DNA from 3 places in the Micromonospora sp. DT53 genome. Region 2 is predicted to be linked to each of the others. Evidence: riboswitches for the same ligand, from Rfam matches in the RefSeq annotation. Region 2 holds a riboswitch; each other region holds the start of a gene.
What was found. Region 2 has a riboswitch for S-adenosylmethionine ahead of ACLQ3B_RS15545 (aminotransferase class V-fold PLP-dependent enzyme). Riboswitches for the same ligand answer to the same signal wherever they lie in the genome.
Positions count from the first base shown of each region.

Region 1: it holds a riboswitch for S-adenosylmethionine, as region 2 does, so the genes downstream of both, ACLQ3B_RS29170 (ABC transporter substrate-binding protein) here and ACLQ3B_RS15545 (aminotransferase class V-fold PLP-dependent enzyme) in region 2, are expected to answer to the same signal.
Region 3: it holds a riboswitch for S-adenosylmethionine, as region 2 does, so the genes downstream of both, ACLQ3B_RS22575 (hypothetical protein) here and ACLQ3B_RS15545 (aminotransferase class V-fold PLP-dependent enzyme) in region 2, are expected to answer to the same signal.

Region 1 is NZ_JBNCKM010000011.1:150,773-157,765, forward strand. It holds gene ACLQ3B_RS29150 (BTAD domain-containing putative transcriptional regulator) at 1-942, shown strand, start outside; gene ACLQ3B_RS29155 (Na+/H+ antiporter) at 1,072-2,646, shown strand; gene ACLQ3B_RS29160 (amino acid ABC transporter ATP-binding protein) at 2,706-3,449, opposite strand; gene ACLQ3B_RS29165 (amino acid ABC transporter permease) at 3,446-4,216, opposite strand; gene ACLQ3B_RS29170 (ABC transporter substrate-binding protein) at 4,256-5,155, opposite strand; SAM riboswitch class IV at 5,429-5,540, opposite strand; gene ACLQ3B_RS29175 (amino acid transporter) at 5,627-6,993, opposite strand, start outside.
Region 2 is NZ_JBNCKM010000004.1:293,493-300,485, reverse strand. It holds gene ACLQ3B_RS15570 (ATP-dependent DNA helicase) at 1-1,282, shown strand, start outside; gene ACLQ3B_RS15565 (AI-2E family transporter) at 1,288-2,652, opposite strand; gene ACLQ3B_RS15560 (GroES family chaperonin) at 2,758-3,096, shown strand; gene ACLQ3B_RS15555 (hypothetical protein) at 3,190-3,357, shown strand; gene ACLQ3B_RS15550 (PrsW family glutamic-type intramembrane protease) at 3,365-4,849, opposite strand; SAM riboswitch class IV at 4,873-4,993, shown strand; gene ACLQ3B_RS15545 (aminotransferase class V-fold PLP-dependent enzyme) at 5,040-6,308, shown strand; gene ACLQ3B_RS15540 (FUSC family protein) at 6,333-6,993, opposite strand, start outside.
Region 3 is NZ_JBNCKM010000007.1:144,410-151,402, reverse strand. It holds gene ACLQ3B_RS22585 (dihydrodipicolinate synthase family protein) at 1-213, opposite strand, end outside; gene ACLQ3B_RS22580 (PucR family transcriptional regulator) at 470-1,699, shown strand; SAM riboswitch class IV at 1,806-1,926, shown strand; gene ACLQ3B_RS22575 (hypothetical protein) at 1,955-2,557, shown strand; gene ACLQ3B_RS22570 (GIY-YIG nuclease family protein) at 2,597-3,316, opposite strand; gene ACLQ3B_RS22565 (hypothetical protein) at 3,411-4,184, shown strand; gene ACLQ3B_RS22560 (hypothetical protein) at 4,194-4,511, shown strand; gene ACLQ3B_RS22555 (hypothetical protein) at 4,553-5,302, shown strand; gene ACLQ3B_RS22550 (hypothetical protein) at 5,315-5,734, opposite strand; gene ACLQ3B_RS22545 (transcriptional regulator) at 6,010-6,267, shown strand; gene ACLQ3B_RS22540 (hypothetical protein) at 6,368-6,993, opposite strand, start outside.

The DNA.
Region 1 (6,993 bases), on a different contig from region 2:
ACCGATCGTGGCCGCCGCGCCGCGGCCGAGGCCGAGACGATAGCCCGCGACATCGGCGATCCCGGGCTGCTGGCCTTCGCGCTCAACGCCCGCTTCATGCACGCCTTCGAGCGCGTCGGTCTGGCCGACGCGCGGGCCCGGATCGGCGTCGACCTGGTCGAACTGGCCGCCCGGCACCACCTGGTGACCTTCGAGGTGCTCGGCCACCTCGTCCTGGTCCAGGCCAACTGCGCACTGGCCGACCGGCCCCGCGCCGACGCGCACGCACGCGCCGCCGACCGCCTCGCCGAACGGTACGAGCTGCCGTTGGTCGGCGTCTTCACCCGGTGGTACGCCGCACTGCGCCTGGCTCTCGACGGCGACCGGGACGCCGCGGCAACCGCGTACCGTGCCGCCGCTGAACAACTGCCCGCCGACGGTATGCCGGGCCTGGCCCAGGGGTTGCTGCCGCTCGCCCTGCTCGGTCTGCGCCTGGCCGACGCCGTCAGCGACGCCCCGCCGGCAGGTGACCCCCGGCCGAGCCCCGTACGACGACCGATTCCCGGGCCGGACGACGAAGACTGGGCGCGGCTGGACTGGGGCCCGCACGAGCCCTGGGTCCGACCGCTGCTGCTCGCCGCCGCCGGCGACCGCGGTGCCACCCGGGCGGCGCTGCGGGCCCTGCCGGACGGGCCGCACGACCTGCTGCGGGAGGTACGGCTGTGCCTCACCGCGCGGGCGGCGCTGGCCATCGACGACAGGTCCACCATGGCACGCGTCGCCGTCGCGCTCCGCCCGGCCGCCGCCGAACTGGCGGCCGGCAGCGGGGTGGTCACCGTCGGCCCGGTGGCCGGGCACCTCGCCGATCTGGCCGCTGCGCTGGGCCACGACGAGGAAGCCGCCGAGCACCGCCGCACCGCCCGCGCGCTCATCGCACGCGTCCGCGCCGACGCCCCAACCTGAGCGCCACACGGCACCGCCCGCGCGCGGGCTACCCGGCGACTTGCCGGTTTCCGCCGGAACCCAGCGCCGGGTGCGGTCAGATGGAACCGTCGGCGCGTCCGCCGTCGGCCATGGTCCGAGGGGGTACGCGTGGAGGCGCTCATCCTGATCGTGGTGCTGGGCGCCACCGTCCTCCTCGGCACCACCCTCGGCGGTCGGTACCGGGTCGCCCCGCCGGTCCTGCTCATCGCGTTGGGCGTGTTGCTCGGGCTCACGCCGCCGCTGTCCGAGGTCACCCTGGAACCGGACCTGGTCCTGCTGATCTTCCTGCCGGCGATCCTCTACCGGGAGAGCCTCACCATCAGCCTGCGGGAGATCCGGGCCAACCTGCCGGTGATCGGGTTGCTGGCCGTGGTGCTGGTGGTGCTCACCATGGTCACGGTGTCGCTCGCGGCGCAGGCGCTCGGGGTGAACCCCGCCGCCGCCTGGGTGCTCGGCGCGGTCCTCGCGCCGACCGACGCCGCCGCGGTCACCGGCCTGGCCAAACGACTGCCCCGGAAGCTTCTCACCACTCTGCACGCGGAGAGCCTGATCAACGACGGCACCGCGCTTGTGGTCTTCGCGGTGGCCGTGGGTCTGCTCAGCCAGAGCGACAAACCGGGCGTGCTGGGCATCGGCGAGGAGTTCGTCGGGGCCAGCGTCGGCGGGGTGGTCGCCGGTCTGCTGGTGGGCGCCGCCGTGGTGGTGATCCGCAAACGGCTCGACGACCCGCTGCGCGAGGGCGCGCTCAGCGTGCTGACACCGTTCGGCGCCTTCCTGCTCGCCGACTCGGTGCACGCCAGCGGTGTGCTGGCGGTGGTGGTCGCCGGCCTGGTGCTCGCCTACGCCGGCCCACGGGTGATCCGCGCCCGGTCCCGGGTGCTGGCGTACGCGTTCTGGGACCTGTCCACGTTCCTGATCAACGGCGGATTGTTCGTCCTGCTCGGCACGCAGATTCCCCGCGCGGTCCGGGGTATCACCAGCACCTCGCCCGGGCGTGCTCTGGTGATCGTGCTGGTGGTCACCCTTGTCGTGATCGGCACCCGCCTGCTCTTCGTCTACCTGACCGCGCAGTCGGCGCGGGTGCGGAGCCGGCGGGTGGTGGACCCGAGCCAGGGGCCGTCCGCCTGGCGGGTGGGGACGGTCGCGGGCTGGTCCGGCTTCCGGGGCGCCGTGTCGCTCGCCGCCGCGCTGGCTGTCCCGGCGATAACCGTCGACGGCCGTCCGGTGGTCGAACGCGACCTGATCATCTTCGTCACCGCGCTGGTGATCGTGCTGATCATGCTTCTGCAGGGCACCACCCTGCCACTTGTGGTGCGCTGGGCCGGGCTGACCGGCGACCCGGAACGCGTCGACGAGGCCCGCAACGCCCGGCGGCGGGCCACCGAGGTCGGTCTGGCCGCTCTTCCCCAGGTCGCCGCCGAGGTCGGTGCCCAGGACGACTCGGTGCGTCGGTTGCGGGCCGAGTACCAACGGCATCTGACGGACCTCGACGAGGGCGGCGGGAACACCGCGGAGGAGCGTCGGCTGGAACGGCGACTGCGCCTCGGCGTCCTCGCTCACAAGAGGCGGGAGGTCACCCGACTGCGCGACAACCGGGAGATCGACGACCTGGTGCTGCAGGAACTCCAGGCCGCGCTGGACAACGAGGAGATCCGGCTGCTGGGGCGCGGGCCCAACGAGTGATCGCCGGTGGTCGTCCGGCCCGCGCCGGCTCAGAGCACCTGGTTTCGGAGCACCTGGTCTCAGAGCACCTGGTCGAGGAACCGGCGAAGCCGCGGATGCTCGGCCCGCTCGAAGATCGCCTCGGGTGGGCCGGCCTCCAGCACCACGCCCCGGTCCATGAAGGCGACGGTGTCGGCGACCTGCCGGGCGAAGCCCATCTCGTGGGTCACCACCACCATGGTCATCCCGGCGGCGGACAGGTCGGCCATCACCCCGAGGACACCCTTGACCAGCTCCGGGTCGAGCGCCGAGGTCGCCTCGTCGAAGAGCATCACCTCGGGCCGCAGCGCCAACGCGCGGGCGATGGCCACCCGCTGCTGCTGACCACCGGAGAGCTGCGCAGGCCGGGAGTTCGCCTTGCCGGCCAGCCCCACCTGTTCCAACTGGGCCCGGGCGACAGCCTCCGCCTCGTCCGCCCCGAGCTTGCGCAGCCGGCGCAGCGCCAGCGTGATGTTGCGCAGCACGCTCATGTGCGGGAAGAGGTTGAACTGTTGGAACACCATGCCCACCCGCTGCCGCAGCGCGTCCGGGTCGTCGCCCAGCACGCTGCGCCCGTCCAGCAGCACGTCGCCCCGGTCCGGTTCGATGAGCCGGTTGATGGTGCGCAGCAGGGTGGACTTGCCCGACCCGGACGGGCCGATGACGCAGGCCGTCGCCCCACGCGGCACCGAGAGGTCGACGCCGCGCAGTACCCGGTTCGGTCCGAAGGCGAGGTGCACGTCGCGTACGTCGAGGCTGACCGAGGTCGTCGTGGCGGTGGTCATCGCCGATCTCCTTCCGTCGCGTACGACACGGTGTCGTCGTCCTCCTCGGTCGACGCGGTGGCCGGCCGACCGTTGCGCAGCCGCCTGTCGATCCAGTTGACGACGTGCGTCAGCGGAACTGTCAACGCCAGGTAGCAGAGCCCCGCCAGCAGCAGCGCCGACTCGTTGCCGGTGGTGGCCGCGTAGTCCTGCCCGATCCGGAACAGCTCCCGTTGACTCGCCACCAGGCCGAGGAAGTAGACCAGGCTGGAGTCCTTGATCAGCGCGATGAGCTGGTTGACCCAGGCCGGCAGCACTCGCCGGATGCCCTGCGGGATGATCACCAGCCGCATCGCGTCGGCCCAGGAGAAGCCGAGTGCCCGGGCGCCCTCCAACTGGGCTGCCTCCACCGACTGGATGCCCGAGCGGAAGATCTCCCCGATGTACGCGGCGGCGATGAGCGACAGCGCCAGGATGCCCAACGGGTAGGGATCCGGCCCCCAGACCTGCATGCCCAGCGGGGCCAGCCCGACACCGATCAGCAGGATCGTCGCCGCGGCCGGCAGCCCCCGGAACACGTCGGTGTAGACCCGTGCCGGCCAGCGCAACCAGCGGCTGCGGGAGATCCCGGCGACGGCCAGCAGCAGGCCCAGCACCGAGCCGAGCAGGGCGGCGGAGACCGCCAGGATCAGCGTGTTGGGCAACCCGACGGTCAGCATCTCGGGCAGCGCCTCGCGCATGGCGTCCCAGTCGAAGAAGGTCTCCCACAGGGTGCTCAACGGATCCATCGGTTGCCCCTCCTACCGCCCCGCTCGCTCGTCACCGGCTCAGGACGCGGCCGACGCGGACGCCGACGGCGTGACCGACGCGGACGGTGCGGCCGACGCGGACGGGGCTGGCACGGTGCCGCTGCCGGGCTTGAAGTCCGCCGGGATCGGCCGGCCCGGGTAGTACTGCGCCTGCAACCGGCTCCAGGTGCCATCGGCGATGACCTCGTCGAGGGCCTTGTTCAGCGCCTCGCGCAGCTTGTCGCCGCCCTTGGCCACGGCGTACGCCGTCGGTGCCGGGCTGAGCTGCTTGGCCGCCACGGTGATCTTGCCGTTGCTGTCGGTGGCCGACTTCTCGCCGATCTCCGCCGGGGCGATCCAGGCGTCGGCGGTGCCCGCCTTGAGCTGGTTGATCGCGCCGTTGTAGTCCGGCACCCGCACCGGGTTGAGCTGCTTGCCGGTGGCGTAGTCGTCCTGGACGGTGCCCTGCACCACCACGACCCGCTTGCCGGTGAGCTGGTCGAAGCTGGTGATCGAGGAGCCGGCCGGGACGTCCAGACCGAAGTAGCCGAAGTCGTAGCCGTTGCCGAAGTCGACTGTCTTCTTGCGTGCCTCGGTGATGGTGATCGACGAGCTGCCGACGTCGAACTTGCGGTTGTTGACCTGGCTGAGCAGCGCGGAGAAGTCGGTGCCGACGAACTCGACAGTGAGGCCGAGCTTGCCGGCCACCGCGGTCAGCAGGTCGTTGTCGAAGCCTGTGAACTTCCCGTCCTTGAGGTACACGTTCGGCGGGGCGTCGGTAAGCGTGCCGGCGCGCAGCACGCCCGGCTGCGCCAGACCGTACGGGTTGGCGGTGGCGTCGGACGAGCTGTCGTCGCCGCAGGCGGTGAGGGCGGTGGCGGCCAGGATCGTGGCCGCGCCCAGGGCGGCGGCACGGGTCAGGGCAGGAAGGAATCGCACGGGTGTCTCCGAAGGGTGGTGTCTCGGCGCGCACGGGCGTGCGCCACCGACGGCGCGCCCGCTGGGCGTACCGGTGGGAAGGAGCTCGGGAAGGGGTGTGCTAGAGCGTGGTGCCGCGACGACAGGCGGCGCTGCACATTCGCATCATGTCCACGTGCCGTCGCCGGGTGAGGGCGGGCACGGGTCGACCGGTGCGGGAAGCCGCGACGTCGGTCGGTGGTGTGGTGCGGAGGTTGCGCATGGTTCTCCCAGGTCTGTGCTGACCTGGGTGCCAGGCCACGCTTGCACCGACGTCGTGCCGGTGCCTGGTCTTCACCCGGGGCACCCCACCGCGGAGGAGGGTTGCCGGCCAGCGAGCCGGGGCTTCGCGCTGGCGCTCATGACCTGGGCCGAGGCTAGCAGCAGGAGCGGGTGGGTCGTCCAGTCGTTATGACCACGCTCACCGTGCGCCACCGGCTGCCCGTTCGTGCGTCAACCGGCGTGCACGTGCGGTCGACGGTGCGGGTCGGGCTCCTGGCGGCGCAGGATCTCCCGGGTCACCGAGGCGATGGCGCCCTGTCCGAACGCCAGGTAGCGCAGGAAGTTGCGGGTCGGACCGCCCTCGGACCACTCGAAGTAGATGTGCGGGCGTCGCCGGCTGCGGTCGCGGATCTCGAGCAGCAGGGCGGCGAGCGCGGTGGGCACCGACGAGCTGGCCAGGCTGAGCACCGGAAAGCGGCGGTCGACCACGCTGCCGTGGACCAGCAGTTCGGTCTCGAAGTCGGACGGGTCGGTGACCTTGACCTCGACGAAGATGACGTCGCCGTCGTCGGGGAAGTCGTTGTCCGCCATGGTCTGGGCCAACTTGGCGCGGTACTCCGCCTCGTCCCGCCGGTCGGGTTCGTGGGCGATGAGGCGGATCCGCCGCCCGGCCCGTTCGTCGATCATCCGGGCCGCGACCTCGTCCAGCTCGACGTGGTCGACGCGCAGCTCGTAGGCGCGCATCAGTCGGGACAGCACCGACACCAGGATGATCGCGCCGATGAAACAGGCCGCGATCTTGACACCGTCCGGGCGTTCCACCACGTTCGCCAGCGTGGTGTAGACGAAGATCACCGCGATGACTCCGAACGCGATGGTGCGGCCACGCTGACGGCGCCGCAGCGCCGCGAGCGTCACCGCCGTCGCCGCCGAGGTGATCAACACCAGGACCCCTGTGGCGTACGCGCCGCCCTGCGCGTCCACGCTGGCCTCGAAGACGATCGTGATCAGGAACGCCACGGCGGTGAAGACCAGCACCAGCGGCCGGACGGCTCGCGCCCAGGTCGGCGCCATGCCGTAGCGCGGCAGGTAGCGCGGCACGAGATTGAGCAGACCGGCCATCGCCGATGCCCCCGCGAACCAGAGGATCCCGATGGTGGACAGGTCGTAGATGGTGCCGAACACCTCGCCGAGGTGGGCGTGCGCCAGGTAGGCCAGCGCCCGCCCGTTCGCCGGCCCGCCCGGCTGGAAGGCCTCCGGCGGGATGAGCACGGTGGTCGTCACGCTGCTGGTGATCAGGAAGACGCTCATGATCGCCGCCGCGGTGGTGAGCAGCCGGCGCGCGCCACGGATCCGGCCCAGCGGTCGTGCCTCCGAGTCCTGCGGGTCACCCCGCACGCTCGGCATGACCGCCACCCCGGTCTCGAAGCCGGACAGGCCCAACGCCAGCTTCGGAAAGACCAGCAGCGACAGCCCGACCACCAGCAACGGATCGCCGTGCCCGGTGGTCAGCATGGTGGTCCAGTCGCCGACCGCGCTCGGATGAGTCGCCACCCGCCACAACGCGTCGGCCACCACCACCGCGTTCAGCGTCAGAT
Region 2 (6,993 bases):
CCGGCGGGCCCGTACGCTGCTGCGGCCGGAGACCGCCGAGGCGCTCACCGCCGCCGGCGACGCCCTCGCGGTCGGCCTCGCCGAGGCGCCGGCCGGGCGGATAACCGCAGGGTTGCCGACGCCGCTGCGGGAGGCGTGCACGCTGCTCGACGCGGCGACCCGCTCCGCCCTGGACGCGATCGGCGACGTCAAGTCCGACGACCCCGACCCGGTCCGCAAGCAGCAGGCCAAGGCCGCCCTGGACGAGCTCTCCACCACCGCGCAGCGGCTGCTGGAGGAGGCCGACCACGACGTGGCCTGGGTGGAGAAGAACGACAGCGGCACCCGCCGCGCGCTGGTGGTCGCGCCCCTGTCGGTGGCCGGCACCCTCGCCACCCACCTGTACGACGAACGCACAGTCGTCGCCACCTCGGCGACCCTGGCGCTGGGCGGCCGGTTCGACACGGTCGCCCGCGCCCTCGGGCTGGACGCGCCACCGCCCGCCCCGCCGACTCCCGCGGCGGCCGCGCTGGCCGCCCACACCGGCCCGGGCCGTCCGGCCGCCGAGACGCCGGGCCGCCGTCTGGCCGGCGACGTCACAACGAACGCCGTCGTACCGGCCACCGAGGGCCCCGGGTGGCGGTCACTCGACGTCGGTTCGCCGTTCGACTACGCCCGGCAGGGCATCCTGTACGTCGCCGCGCACCTCCCCCGCCCCAGCGTCTCCGGGCTGCCCGAGGCTGCCGGAGAGGAGCTGCTCGGGCTGGTCGGGGCACTCGGTGGTCGTACTCTCGGGCTTTTCTCCTCCCGGCGGGCCGCGCAGCAGGCGGCGGAGCTGTTGCGCGCGCGGACCGACCTGCCGGTGTTGCTCCAGGGTGAGGAGGCGCTGCCGCTGCTGGTGCGTCGCTTCCGCGAGGAGCGCGCCAGCTGCCTGTTCGGGGTGATGTCGCTCTGGCAGGGGGTGGATGTGCCGGGTGACGCCTGCCAGCTCGTCGTCATCGACCGGCTGCCCTTCCCCCGCCCGGACGAACCGCTGGCGGCTGCCCGCGCGGCGGCCGTGGACGCGGGCGGCGGTTCCGGCTTCTCGGCCGTCAGCGTGCCGATCGCGGCGGTCCGGCTGGCGCAGGGCGTGGGCCGGCTGATCCGGGCGACCGGCGACCGGGGCGTGGTCGCGGTGCTCGACTCCCGGCTGGAGACGGCCCGAGGCTACGGGCCGTTCCTGCGCCGTTCGCTGCCACCGTTCTGGTACACGACCCGCCCCGAGGTGGCCCGGGGCGCCCTGGAACGCCTGGCCAAGGCCTGAGCCCTCTAGGGGGCCTGGGCGGCGACGACCACGGCGTCGGGCGGGGTGTCCGGGACCCTTCGGGCGGCGAGCCGGCGGACCGCGGTGTTCAGCACCGCGATGAGCGGCACGGAGACCAGCGCACCGGTGATGCCGGCGAGTACGACACCGGCGGCGATGCCGATGATCACCGCGAGCGGGTGGAGGGCGACCGCCCGGCCCATGATCAGCGGTTGGAGGATGTGGCCCTCCACCTGCTGCACGACGATCACCGCGCCAAGGATTATCAACGCGGTGAACGGCCCGCTGTCGACGAGGGCCACAAGCACCGCCACGCCGCCGGAGAGCGCCGCACCGACGATCGGGATGAACGCGCCGAGGAAGACAAGCGCGGCCAACGGGAAGGCGAACGGGATGTCGAAGATGACCAGGAAGATGCCGATGCCTACCGCGTCGATGAAGGCGACAAGCACTGTCGCCCGGACATAGGCGCCCAGGGTCTGCCAGGAGGCACGGCCGGCGTCGTCGACCTTCCAGCGGGCGGCCACCGGCAGCAGCCGGACCAGGAAGCGCCAGATCCGGTTGCCGTCACGCAGGAAGAAGAACGTCGCGAAGAGAACCAGCAGCGTGCCGGTCAGCACCTCGGCCAGCGTCGCGGCGGTGCTCAGCGCCCCGCTTGTGAACTTCGAGGTGTTGTCGTTGATCCAGGCCTGCGCCTCGTCGATGTACCTGTCGAGCTGGGTGTCGGAGAGGTGCAGCGGGCCCGTCTTCAGCCAGTTCTGGATCTGCCGGACACCCTCCGACGACTTCTCGCTCAGCTCCGGCACACCGCGAATGAACTCGTTGACCACGAGCGTCAGCGTGCCGATCACCGCGGCCAGGCCGCCCACCAGCACCACAGCCGTCGCCAGCGACCGGGGGAACCGGACCCGCAACAGCCAGCCCACCGCCGGGGCCAGCAGCGCGGAGAGCAGCAGCGCGATGGCCAACGGAATGATCACGATCTTGATAGTGCCGACGATCCGCAGCAGCGCCCAGGCCACCACGCCGATCACGATCAGTCGCCAACACCACGCGGCGGCAATCCGCAGCCCGTGCGGGACGTCGGCGTCATCCCGACTGGTGGTGGAGCTGTGCAGGTCCACCGCAGGTTCCGCGCCGTAGACCGTGGCGCTCGGCGGCGCGGTCGGCCCCGGCACGGCCGGCGACGCCACCCGGGCCGCCTCCGACACGTCGTTCAACGTGTCGGTCGACGCGCCCTCGTCGACGGGCTTCGACGCCTGTCGTGACTGGTAGGCGCGGCGAAGCCGCCCGCGTACCCGCTCGAAGCGGCTCAAGCGCACCTCCTGGCAGAAAAGCCGGCCCGCCAACGGCGACAGGTCGGACAGCATACGTCCGTTCCCGACACCGTAGGGCAGTTCAGCCACACAATGCCCCGACCACCTCCGGCGTAACCACCGGTGGGCCACCGTCGGCCACACGGTAGCGTCTGCGGCGTGACCGCCGACAACGATCTCGACGCCGGCCTGCCGATCCGCCTGCTGCACGACCGCGTGCTGGTGCGGATGGAGGGCAGCGAGGGCGAACGCCGCTCCACCGCAGGCATCGTCATTCCGGCGACGGCAGCGGTCGGCAAGCGCCTCGCCTGGGCCACCGCGGTCGGGGTGGGGCCGAACGTCCGCGCCATCGTCTCCGGCGACCGGGTGCTCTTCGACCCGGACGAACGCTCCGAGGTCGAGTTGCACGGCCGCGGTTACGTGCTGCTGCGAGAGCGGGACGTGCACGCCGTGGCCGCCGTACGGATCGAGAACGACTCGACAGGCCTCTACCTCTGACGCGCCTCCCCCGGCCACCAGGCCCCGCCGCGCACCGTTTGCCCGGCCGCACGACGGGAAGCCATCCGGCGACCGTGGCCCTGGGGAGGGACGATGCCGGTATTCGTGAAGAAGCTGTTGACCTGGGGCAGTGTCGCGTTCCTGATCTACTTCATGGCCTTCCGGCCGGACGGCGCCGCGCAGTTGTTCCGGGGGATCGGGGCCGCGCTGATCGCGATGTTCCAGGGCCTCGGCGACTTCCTCACGTCGCTGCTGGCCTGAGCCACTGTCAGGGGTGCGTCGGCGGCCAGGGAGGCGCCGATCGCGGGCCGGCCCAGCCGGGCGGGGCATACCCGACCGGAGCCGGGGCCAACACCACCGGGATCGGCACCACCGGCTCGTCCGGTGCGTCCACCGGGCGCTGCGTGCCGTCCGGGAAGCGCAGGAGATAGCGGCTGCCGTCCCAGACCCCCGTCGGGGCCTGCGGGTCCCGACCGACGAAGAACGACCGGTACGCGCTTATCGCGTCCAGCAACTCCCGCTCCTCGCGGGCGGTCCGCTCCTGGTCGGCGGGCTTACGGTCCAGGCCGCGCAGTGTCCCGTCGCGCAGCAGGGCCAGCCGGGTGGCGGCGGACTGGTAACCCCGCATCGCCCGCACCCCGGCGTCACCGGCCACCCGCCGCGCCCAACTGCGGGCGGCGTGCCGCCTGCCGAGACTGCTCAGGGCGGCCACCTCGGGCGGGCTGAGCCAGCCGGCGCGTACGTAGTCGGGCAGAGCCCGCTCGGTGAGCCGCCCCTCCCACGCGCGCAGCCACAGCGCCAGCCCCACGGTGCCGAAGAAGACCGGCACCATGAGGCCCAGGAAGCCGTACAGCATGATCATGGCCTCGCCGGTGGCCTGGGTCAGCGTGGGCAGCAGGTTCCACGTGCCGTGCAGCATCATCGCCAGCAGCAGGCCGGCGATCGGGGCGAGCACCCGGATGCGCCGGTCGGCCGTCCGGGAGGCGATACCCAGCCCCACACCGGTCATCGAGGTGAAAAGGGGATGGGCGAACCCGAACAGCAGGATCCGCAGAATGAAGATCGCGATGACCTGCTGGATGCCGGTGGCCGGGCCGTAGCGGTCGGCGCCGGACGCGTACCCCAACCCGCCCAGGTAGAGGATGTTCTCCACCATCGCGAAACCGACCGCGGCGAGCCCGCAGTAGACCAGGCCGTCGGTGATCCCGGACCACTCGCGGCGGCGGAACACCAGCAGCAGGATCGGGCCCAGCGCCTTGGTCAGCTCTTCGATGAACGGCGCCACCAGCACCCCGGTGAGCGCGGACGGTAGGCCCCAGTCGGCGAAACGGTTGGCCGCGAAGTCGTTCACCGTGAGCGAGGCGGCGGTGGAGACGAACGCCCCCCAGGCGAAGCAGAAGATCAGGTACTTCAGCGGCTCCGGTTCGTACCGGTCCAGCCAGAGGAAGCAGGCGACCAGCACCGGCACCGGCAGGATGGCGGCGACCACGCCGATCAGCAGGGCCTGCACACCGAGCGACTGGCCCAGCGTGAAGACCATGAACACCGCGCACGCCGCGATGAGCAGCACCACCCCGGCCAGCGCCAGGAACCGCCGCCAGCCGAGTCGGCGCAGCGGCATCCGGGGCGTCTCGCCCACGGGAGGTGCGGCGGGCGCGGGCGGGGCGGCGGGCGACGGCGGCAGCGGTGTACCGGGCGGGGTGTCGGCCATGCGGTCAGCGTAGCCATCCGCCGCCGGCTGGTTCGGTCGCATCGGTAGCCGCTATGCTGCCGGCAGGTCACGAGCGCCAGCGTCAAGCCCCGGCTTGCTGGCCGGCAACCCTCGTCGAGTTCGCGGTGGGGTGCCCCGGGTGATGACCGGGCCCAGCCCGATCGGTGTGCTGGGCAAGCGCGGACCCCGTCCCGATGCCGCACCCGGGGTCCCTGACCCCGGAGGTTCCGGCGTGTCCGTCACTCTCGTCCCCTCGCTGCCCACCCTGCCCACCGCGCCGACCGCGCCGACCGCGCCGCTCGACGTCCTCGGCGTGCCCGGCGAGATCAACCTGGACTACGCGGCCACTGCGCCGTGCGCGCGGGCCGCCGCCGACGCCGTGGCCGAGCTGCTGCCCTGGTACGCCAGCGTGCATCGCGGAGCGGGAGCGCTGTCGCGACGCTGCACCCTCGCGTACGAGCAGGCCCGGCAGACGATCGGCGACTTCTTCGGCGCTCGCGCCGACGATCACGTGGTCTTCACCCGCAACACGACGGACGCGCTCAACCTGCTGGCGCGTGCCGTGCCGGCCGGCACGACTGTCGTCACGTTCGCCGGCGAGCACCATGCCAACCTGCTGCCCTGGCCGCGCGGGTCGGTGCGGTTGCCGGTGCCCACCGACCCCGACGGGGCGGTACGCGACCTCGCCGCAGCCCTGACCGAGCTGCGCCGGGGCAGCAGCCCGGCGCTGCCGGTGTTGGTCGCGGTGACCGGTGCGAGCAACGTGACAGGTGAGCGGTGGCCTGTCGCCGAACTGGCGCGGGTGGCCCACCGGCACGGTGCCCGGATCGTGCTGGACGCCGCGCAACTCGCCCCGCACGCGCCTGTCGACAGGCACGCGCTCGACGTCGACTACCTGGCCGTGTCCGGCCACAAGCTGTACGCACCGTTCGGCGCGGGCGTGCTGATCGGCCGGGCGGACTGGTTGGACGCCGCCCCGCCGTACCTGGCCGGTGGTGGGGCCACCAGCCACGTCGGGCCGGCCACCCACGACGTGACCTGGACGACCGGCCCGGGGCGACACGAGGGCGGCACCCCGAACCTGCTCGGCGCGGTGGCGCTGGCGGCGGTGTGCGCGGCGCTCGACGACGCGGACCAGGTTGCGCTGGCCGCCCACGAGCAGGCCCTGCTGGCCCGACTGCGGACCGGCCTCGCCGCCCTGCCGCACGTCGTCGAGCTGCGCACCTTCGGCCCGGACGCGCCCCGGGTCGGCATCGTCTCGTTCGTGGTCGCCGGACGGGACTCCACCGAGGTGGCCGCACGGCTGGCCGCCGAGCACCACATCGGCGTACGGGACGGGTTGTTCTGTGCCCACCCGCTGGCCCGGCGTCTGCTCAGTGAGGCGGCGGGGCGTACCGGCCGGCGGGACCTGCCGCCCACCGCGCTGCGCGCCAGCATCGGGTTGGGCAGCACGGCCGCCCAGGTGGACCGGTTGCTCGCCGCGCTGGCCGAGCTGGGCTGAGGCCCGGCCGGCGGTGGCCCGCGCTCAGCCGACCGGCGGGGCGGTTGGCGGCTTCGGCGTGTCGCCGGGCTCGGCGGGCTCACCGACCGGGCGCTCCTGCTCCCCGAAGGCGTCGCGGATCCATCGGTTCGCCTCCTCCTGCTCGATCCCGGAGGCCACCAGCAGGTCGCTCGCCGTGGTGCGGATCTGGGCGACCACCACACTGCCGGAGAAGCCCACCCCGGCGCCGTACGCCCGGCCGGCCTCGCTGACCGCCCGCAGCGACCGTTCCCGGGCCTTCTCCGGTTCCTCGCTGGCGGCGAACTCGTGCTTGAGCAGCCGGACCGACTCGGCGAGGTGGGCGATCGCGTCCGGCATCGGATCGGGCACCGGTTCCTCGTCCTCGACAAGCGTGACGGACCGGCGGATGAGCGTGCCGCTGTTGCGCATCGCCCGGTCGATGGGGTCGGCCGCCTCCGCGTAGTGGGTCAACTCGTCGCGGCGGTGCCAGCGGGCCGGGGAGAGGGTGGCGGTCTCCTTCGCCCCCTCGATCGCCTCGCCCAGCGTGGCCAGCTCCTCCTTGTTGTTGCGCAGCCTTTCCAGTGCGCCCTGGATGGTGGCGCGGTCGCGGGCGCGCAGCCCGTCGGCGGTGGCGTCGAGTTGGGCGGCGAGCAGGTCCAGGGCGGGTCGGGCTGCGCGGTTGATC
Region 3 (6,993 bases), on a different contig from region 2:
GGCCTCCACCGTCGCCTTGACCACGGCCGCTCGCTCGTCGTCGGAGAGGGCCCGATACTCCCCCATCGACGCGCACGGCGCGACCCCGTGACACCCCTCGGCGGCGAGCCAACCGACGTGTTCCTGGAGCCTGTCGAAGTCGACCGACAGGTCGGCCCGAAACGGCGTGGCGATGGCGACCAACACGCCCCGCCAGGGCCTACCAGCTCCCACTCGGAAATCCCCTCCCCACCGGCACCACCCGTCAGCCCATGCGCGCCGTGCGCGGCGCCGCTGGTGCGGTCCGTACCGGAACCCTAGGAACGCCTGTCGCTCCCGGTCTTCGGACAGATGCCGAAACCGTCGCGTGGCCGCCCGTCTTTTTGTCGTGACTTCGACAGTGGACCTTGCGCGATGCCCCACCCGCACCGGAGGGTAAGGACTGGCGGTCGTGCGCTCACCAGAGCGCACTGAGAGGTAACGGAGTTAGATGCACGGTGAGCTCCAGCGAATCGTCGACGCCGTCGCCGCCCGGGTGGGGCGACCCGCCCTCATCGAGGACCGGCGACAGCGGGTGGTCGCCTACAGCGAGCACGACGGCCCGATGGACGACGTCCGCCGGACGTCGATCCTGCGGCGGCAGACGACGCCGGAGGTGATCGCCTGGTTCCGAGGCATGGGCGTGCTCACGGCGCACACGCCGGTCCGCACCCCCGCGTGCGCCGAGCTGGACCTGCTGGCGAGGGTGTGCGTGCCGATCCGGCACGACGACCTGCTGCTCGGGTTCGTCTGGTTCATCGACGCGGACGGCTCGATGACCGACTCCGACATCGCCACCGCCACCGGCCCCTTCACCGACCTGTCGCTGGCCCTGTACCGGGAGAACCTGCTCGGTGAGCTCGCCGCACAGCGGGAGACCGAAGCCACCCGCACCCTCCTGGTGGAGAGCCGGCAGGCGCGCGAGCACGCGGCGCGGGCGCTGCTGGAGGAGGGCGTGGTGGTCGCCGACGGGTCGACCGTCGCGCTCGTCGCCCAGCTCGTACCGGCCGCCGGGCGGCAGCCCGACGAGGTGGCCCGGATCGCCCTGGAACAGGCCCTGGTCACCACCCGCCGGTGGATCGGAGTACGGGAGACGCTGCACCACGTCTGGCACGACCACGGGGTGCTGCTGGTCTGCGGCGACCGGATCGCTGGTCGCCCCTCGCCGGAAGCCTCCGCCGGGCACCTCACCGAGGCGCTGGCAACCGCGACGCGGGGTCTGACCTCGGTGGACCGGACCGTGACCGGCATCGGCCAGCCCCGCGCCGGGCTGTCCACCGCGGTCGAGTCCTACCAGGAGGCCGCGCAGGCCGCCCGCGTCGGCACGCAACTGCCCGCGCTGGGCCGGGTGGTCTCCTGGGCCCGTCTGGGCATCTACCGGGTGCTGTCCCAGCTGGACAGTCAGCACCTCGACGTCGCGGGCGTCCATCCCGGGCTGGAGCGGCTGCTGCGCGACGACGCTCACCAGGTGCTGCTGGAGACCCTGGAGGCCTACCTCGACCTGGCCGGCAACGCGCACGCCACCGCCGAGAAGCTCCGACTGCACCGCACGACCCTCTACTACCGGCTGCAACGTGTGGAACAGCTCGCCGGGACCGACCTCAAGGACGGCAACGAACGGCTGTGCCTGCACCTGGCCATGAAGCTCGGTCGGCTCAGCGGTCACTACCGCACGGCGTGACACCGCCTGGGGAAAATTCCGCCACCGCCGACCGCCATCTACTCCGGCCTTTCCGTGTGTTGCCTGGAGGTTGCTCTCGACATCGGTGATCTCTATGCTTCCTGGGCGTCAAGAGTGGTCAGCGTCAAGCCTCCCGGCTTGCTGACCCGGCAACCGCGCCACCCGCGCACGGTGCCTCCGGGGGAAGACCAGGCCGACCGCAAGCTGCGGTACGGCAAGAGCGGGTGCCTCATGGCACCGGAGAGCGAGTTCACCGTGTCATTCGAAGAGCTGGACCTGGCAGCTTTCGCGGTCTGCCTGACCTGCGGGCACCTGCGCGGCGGTGCCCCGCGCGAGCAGCGGTGCCGCTGCCAGCCCCGTACGCCGGAGTGGGAGCAGCAGTGGCAGGACCAGGACATCCCCGGCGACCTCGACCTGTGTGTGTTGTGCGTCCGGGCCACGGTGACCACCCGAACCCGGTGGTCGTGGCTGGCCTGCGAGACCTGCCGACTCGTCTCGCAGGTCGTCGGCGAACGGTACGGCCACCGCGCCGCGCTGCCGCTGGGCCGGCACTCCCTCATGAACGGCGACGTGGCCCAGCCGCAAACGGCCACGACCACCGAGGTCGCTGTCTCGCTGGTGGCCTCCGCGCGACGGTGCCACGAGTTGCGCGAGTGGCAGCAGCTGGAGTTCGCCCGGCTCGCCGAGCCACTACGCCCGATTGTGTCGAGCGTGCGGCTGGCCGAGTGGCAGCGGCAGTCGCCGCCCTCGCTCGGAGCAAGCGTCGACGCCTTCGACCGCTACGGCGTCCTGCCCGTGCCGGACGACCTCAGCAGCCTCCGGCAGGCCCAGACCCAATTCCTGTTCACCGCTCGTTGACCATCAGCCATCGACGGTGCGCTGACGACGGCGACCACGTCAGTCCTCGCGTCGGAGACCGTCGATGTAGCCCTGGATGAGGGCGGACGCGTCGCGGAAGTCGAGGTCGAAGAACTCGCGGTCCTTGCGTACCCGGTAGGGCGCCAATCGATCGTGCACCTCGGCCTCCACCGACGGAGCATCCGCGACCACCCACAGAGCCCGCACGCCGAACGGGATGACCACGCCTGTCGCCCGATTGATCTCCCTCACCCGCTCCTCGACGGTCCGCTCGGTGTAGCCGACCTTGAGCATCCGAGGCTGCTCGCGAGTCGACAGCACGTAGATGTAGCCAGCTCCTCGCGGTTCACGCGGCTGTTCCCCGACGAGTCCGGCCAGATGGACCTGCGCGTCCGCGTCAGTCAGCAGCGTGAGCTGCTTGGCAGCTGTGGCATCGTCGCCATCCCTGATCGCGGTGCGTAACCGACCGAGCGCGTCACCAGCTTGTCGGCAGCGCTTACGTCCAGGGCGGCCCAGTTGCTGCCACACGGTGAACCAGTCCCACTGGTCCTGCCTGTGACAGCGCGTGTAGAGCCCCTTGACTTCCGACAGTGCCTCCAGCAGTGCCGTGGTGGGCTCAGCCGGGTCGTTCTGCAGGTAGCTCAGCACGGCCGCCACCGACTGCCGTCGTCTCTGCTGGACCTCGGGCTTGACGGGGGCCATCCCGAAGCCCCACTTCTGCGCGACGTGCACGCGGTGGTCTTGAACTGGAGATGCCACGACCGCCCTCTCCTCCCGTAGCTGCATTCGCCGTCGGATGCGGCGATCCCGGCCACCTCAGCAGCGGCCGGGAAGAGCGGCAAGAGTATCCACCATGACCAGCCCAGCGTCCGGGGTCCCACGGATCATGGTCATTCACGTACCGTGGTCCTACCTCGCCGTGGCGGGCGCATCACGGAAAGCGTTGACCGAGCAGGAAGCCGGGGGGCGAATGCAGCAAGGCCGCAGGCATGAACGCCTGAGACTGGCGAGCCTGGACTTCCTTGGCGACGATTCCGCCTTGCGGGAGCAGGCCGGTCGTGCGCTGCGCGAGACGGGACGTGAGCTGCGACCCGAGGAGTGCTCCGGGGCGGACCAGACCGGGTCCGTCCGCGTGGTGGTCGACACCCAGCGACAGGTCTCAGCTGTCACGATCGTTCGCGACTGGCGCAGCCGGCTCGGCCCTGGTGGGTTCGCCGATGCGCTCTTCGAGGCGTACGCCGCCGCCGTGCAGGCCGCCCTCGAACTGGCGGCGCTCCTTCACCTGCAGGCGGAGGAGAAAGGTCCCGCGGCTCCGGATCAGGAGCCGCTCGACAGCGGCCCCGAACGGGACGTCGACGAGCACACCTGGCTGCGCGACACCTGGCGAACGCTGTCCGACCTCGACGCAGAGCTTGATGCGGCGACTCACCGGTCCAGAGTGGAGGGCGACTCGAGCATGTCGAGCCCCGACGGCTGCCTGACGCTGCACATCCGCGGAGGCGGCATCACCGGCATCACCGGTGACGTCGGGCGGATCGCCCGGGCAGACGCGGGTGAGCTGCAGTTGGAAGCCCGTTCCCTTTTCCGCGCGTTCGCGCTGACCAGCTCCGGGCCGACCGGATCGTGAGGTAGTGAGATGGATGAACTGAATGTCATCACCGACTCGCTACGTGATGAGGGAGTCAAGTGGCTGACGCTGTCGGACCAGGTCGCTGCCGTCAAGGTAGCCGCGGAGCAACTTCATCTGGACCCCTCGGCCTTCTTCATCGGTGACGCGAACGTCCTCATCCACTCGCTGGCGTACAACGACTTCCATGCCTTCATGGTCGCCGTTCTGAATGGAGCGGTGACCGAGTTCGAACAGGTTGGCAAGGCCCTGCGTCGCATCGCCGACGAGTACGACCGGGCCGACGAGATCGTCTCACTGGACCTCAACGAGATCTACAAGGCCTAGCGACCCACCGGGCGACGTTCGGAGAGGGCACGGAGCACCCGATGCAGCCAGGGACCACTGATCTTGAGTACGGGGAACCGTTCAACAAGGCGTTCGACCATATCCGCGCCGGCATCGACACGGCGATCGCCAAGTTCAACGAGATCGTCGAGCAGGTACAGCAGTGGAAGTGGCTCCTCGGACCCGCGGCACTCTTGTGGATCAAGCACAGTCTGGATGGCACCAAAACGGCACTGAACTCCGTCCTCGACCGCGTCGAGCAGGCTTTGGAGCATCAACTGCCGGTGCTCTCGCTGATCGAGGTCAGCTTCCGCTGGGTCAACGACGTGAAGACGCCGGTCTCCGACCTTTCCTCCGCCACCACCGACCCGGCGAACGAGAACCTGCCGAAGTGGACCGGCGACGCGGCGAGCGCCTACAACGCCAAAGCCGGCAAGCAGAAAGCCGCGGTAGACGAGTCAGTCGTCAAGTCGGAGTTCATCAGCCAGTGGCTGTTCACGATCGCCAAGGCGAATGTCGACTACGCCGTCGAACTCGCGAAGATCGTCACGGGGCTGGTCGGCAAACTGGCGCAGGCGGCGTCCGAAGGGGTGACCGTCATCGACCTACCGTGGGCCATCTCCACCCTCGCCGAGTCGGTCGGAGACCTGGTCACCGCCGGCCTGAACACTCTGCTCACCATCGGCCAACGCTTCGTCGACGCGCTGGGCAACATCCGGGACATCGCCACGCAGGTCGGCGACCACTCGAAGCTACCCGGTGGGCGGTGGCCGGAGGCCGTCCGAGGATGACCGACGGGCCCGTCACACCGTGGGTACGGCCGCCTGGGTCGCCTTGAGGATCGTCAGCGCCTTCGGCGCGAGCGTTTCGGTGGCGGCGTACGAGGCACCACCGATGGCCAACCAGACCTTCACCACCAGGTTGCCCGTGCGCGCGCGGACCATGTACTCGGCGTACTTGAAGCCGGGCTCGGAGCGCCTGGTGAAGGCCTCGGCCTCGTCGCCCACGCCGGTGATGACGCCGGCTGGCGTCATCACCGTCACCTGCGCCGTGGCCCGGTAGAGCAGCCGAGCCTCCTGCTCGCTGACCGGCGTGGACGCCTCCACCCGCAGATTCGCCTGATGCCCGTCCTTCGTTCGCATCTCGAACAGACACGACGCCCCCGGCTGCCCCAGCGGTGGCTTCGGATCGGTGCGGGCCACCGTCAGGGACAGCTCCGCCAACGGCCGAAGATCAGTACGCTTGCACAGCTCCAGATCTTGAGCGCGGTAGACGGGGCCGGCTGAGGCGGTGGGCGGGGTGGAGGCGACGCTGCTCGTGGCCGCCCCTGTTGTCGGCGCACTCACTGGAGCCGAGGCACCGTCGCAGGCGGCAGCGGCGAGCACCGCAACGAGCGCCACGACAAGACGAGAGACACCGGCCGACGCAGACACCTCTCGAACATACCGGCTGCGATGCCGGCAGACTGCCCGAGCGACGAGCCACTATGGTGCGGGGTATGGCCGCCGCAGAGACCCCGGAGCAGATCACCCGGACCCGGATGGTCACCGCCCGGGCGGTCCTGCAGGGCCAAGCCGATCTTCGGACGTACCCTTATCGCCTGCTGGCCGTGGTCTCCCAGCACGGCATCGGCGGCGACAAGGTCAGTGAGGCGGTCGCTGCCGCCGAGGTGCTCGGGCAGTTCGGCTGGGACCTCGTCAACATCTCGGAATTCGCCTCCAACAAGATCGTCTACGCCTTCCTGCGGAGACGGTGACGATGAGTCTCGGGCCGTGCCGGACCTGACGCAATGGTTGGGCTACGACGGCGGCATTGGTTCGGGGTTGCTCAGGCATGCCGGGCGATGTCGTCGCCGGTCACAGCGCCTCCTGATGGTGCAGGCCGGCATGGAACCGCAGCAGCCGGATTTTGTCCTCGCCCAGGATCGGGCGGGCATGCGCGATCAGCTTGTCGAGCTGGGCGGCGCGATCGCGGGATGGGCCGTGATAGGTAGTGGCCGCCTGCCGATTGAGCCATGTGCTGATGTCCGCCCGCGCACCGGCGCGCAACCGGTCGTCGGGATCATCGATCAGCCGTAGGTTTGTGGCCAGTCGCTGCCACGCGTTGCCCGAGGTCAACAACCGGTAGCCCGCGAACCGGACATGCGCCGCGTTGCCCGGCCTGAGCAGGGCCTCGAGCATCTCCGGGTCGAGGCCGCCGAGGTCGTGTCGCAGGACCGCCACCACCTGGCGGGTCACCGCGCCAGACTCGTCGCCCAGCAGTGGCACCAGGTCGGCCGACCGGGTCACGCCGAGGCGACGCAACGCTCGGACCGCTTCGACCCGACCACGCGCCCGTGGATGCGCCAACCACCGTCGAACCAGGCCGGCATCCTCGACGCCACCGGTCTCGCCCAGCCCGGCGAGCACCCCCGGCGCCGGCGGCTCCCGCCGAGCAAGCAGGCGATAGGACCCTGCCGGATCCGCGCCGCTGCCGCGAAGCC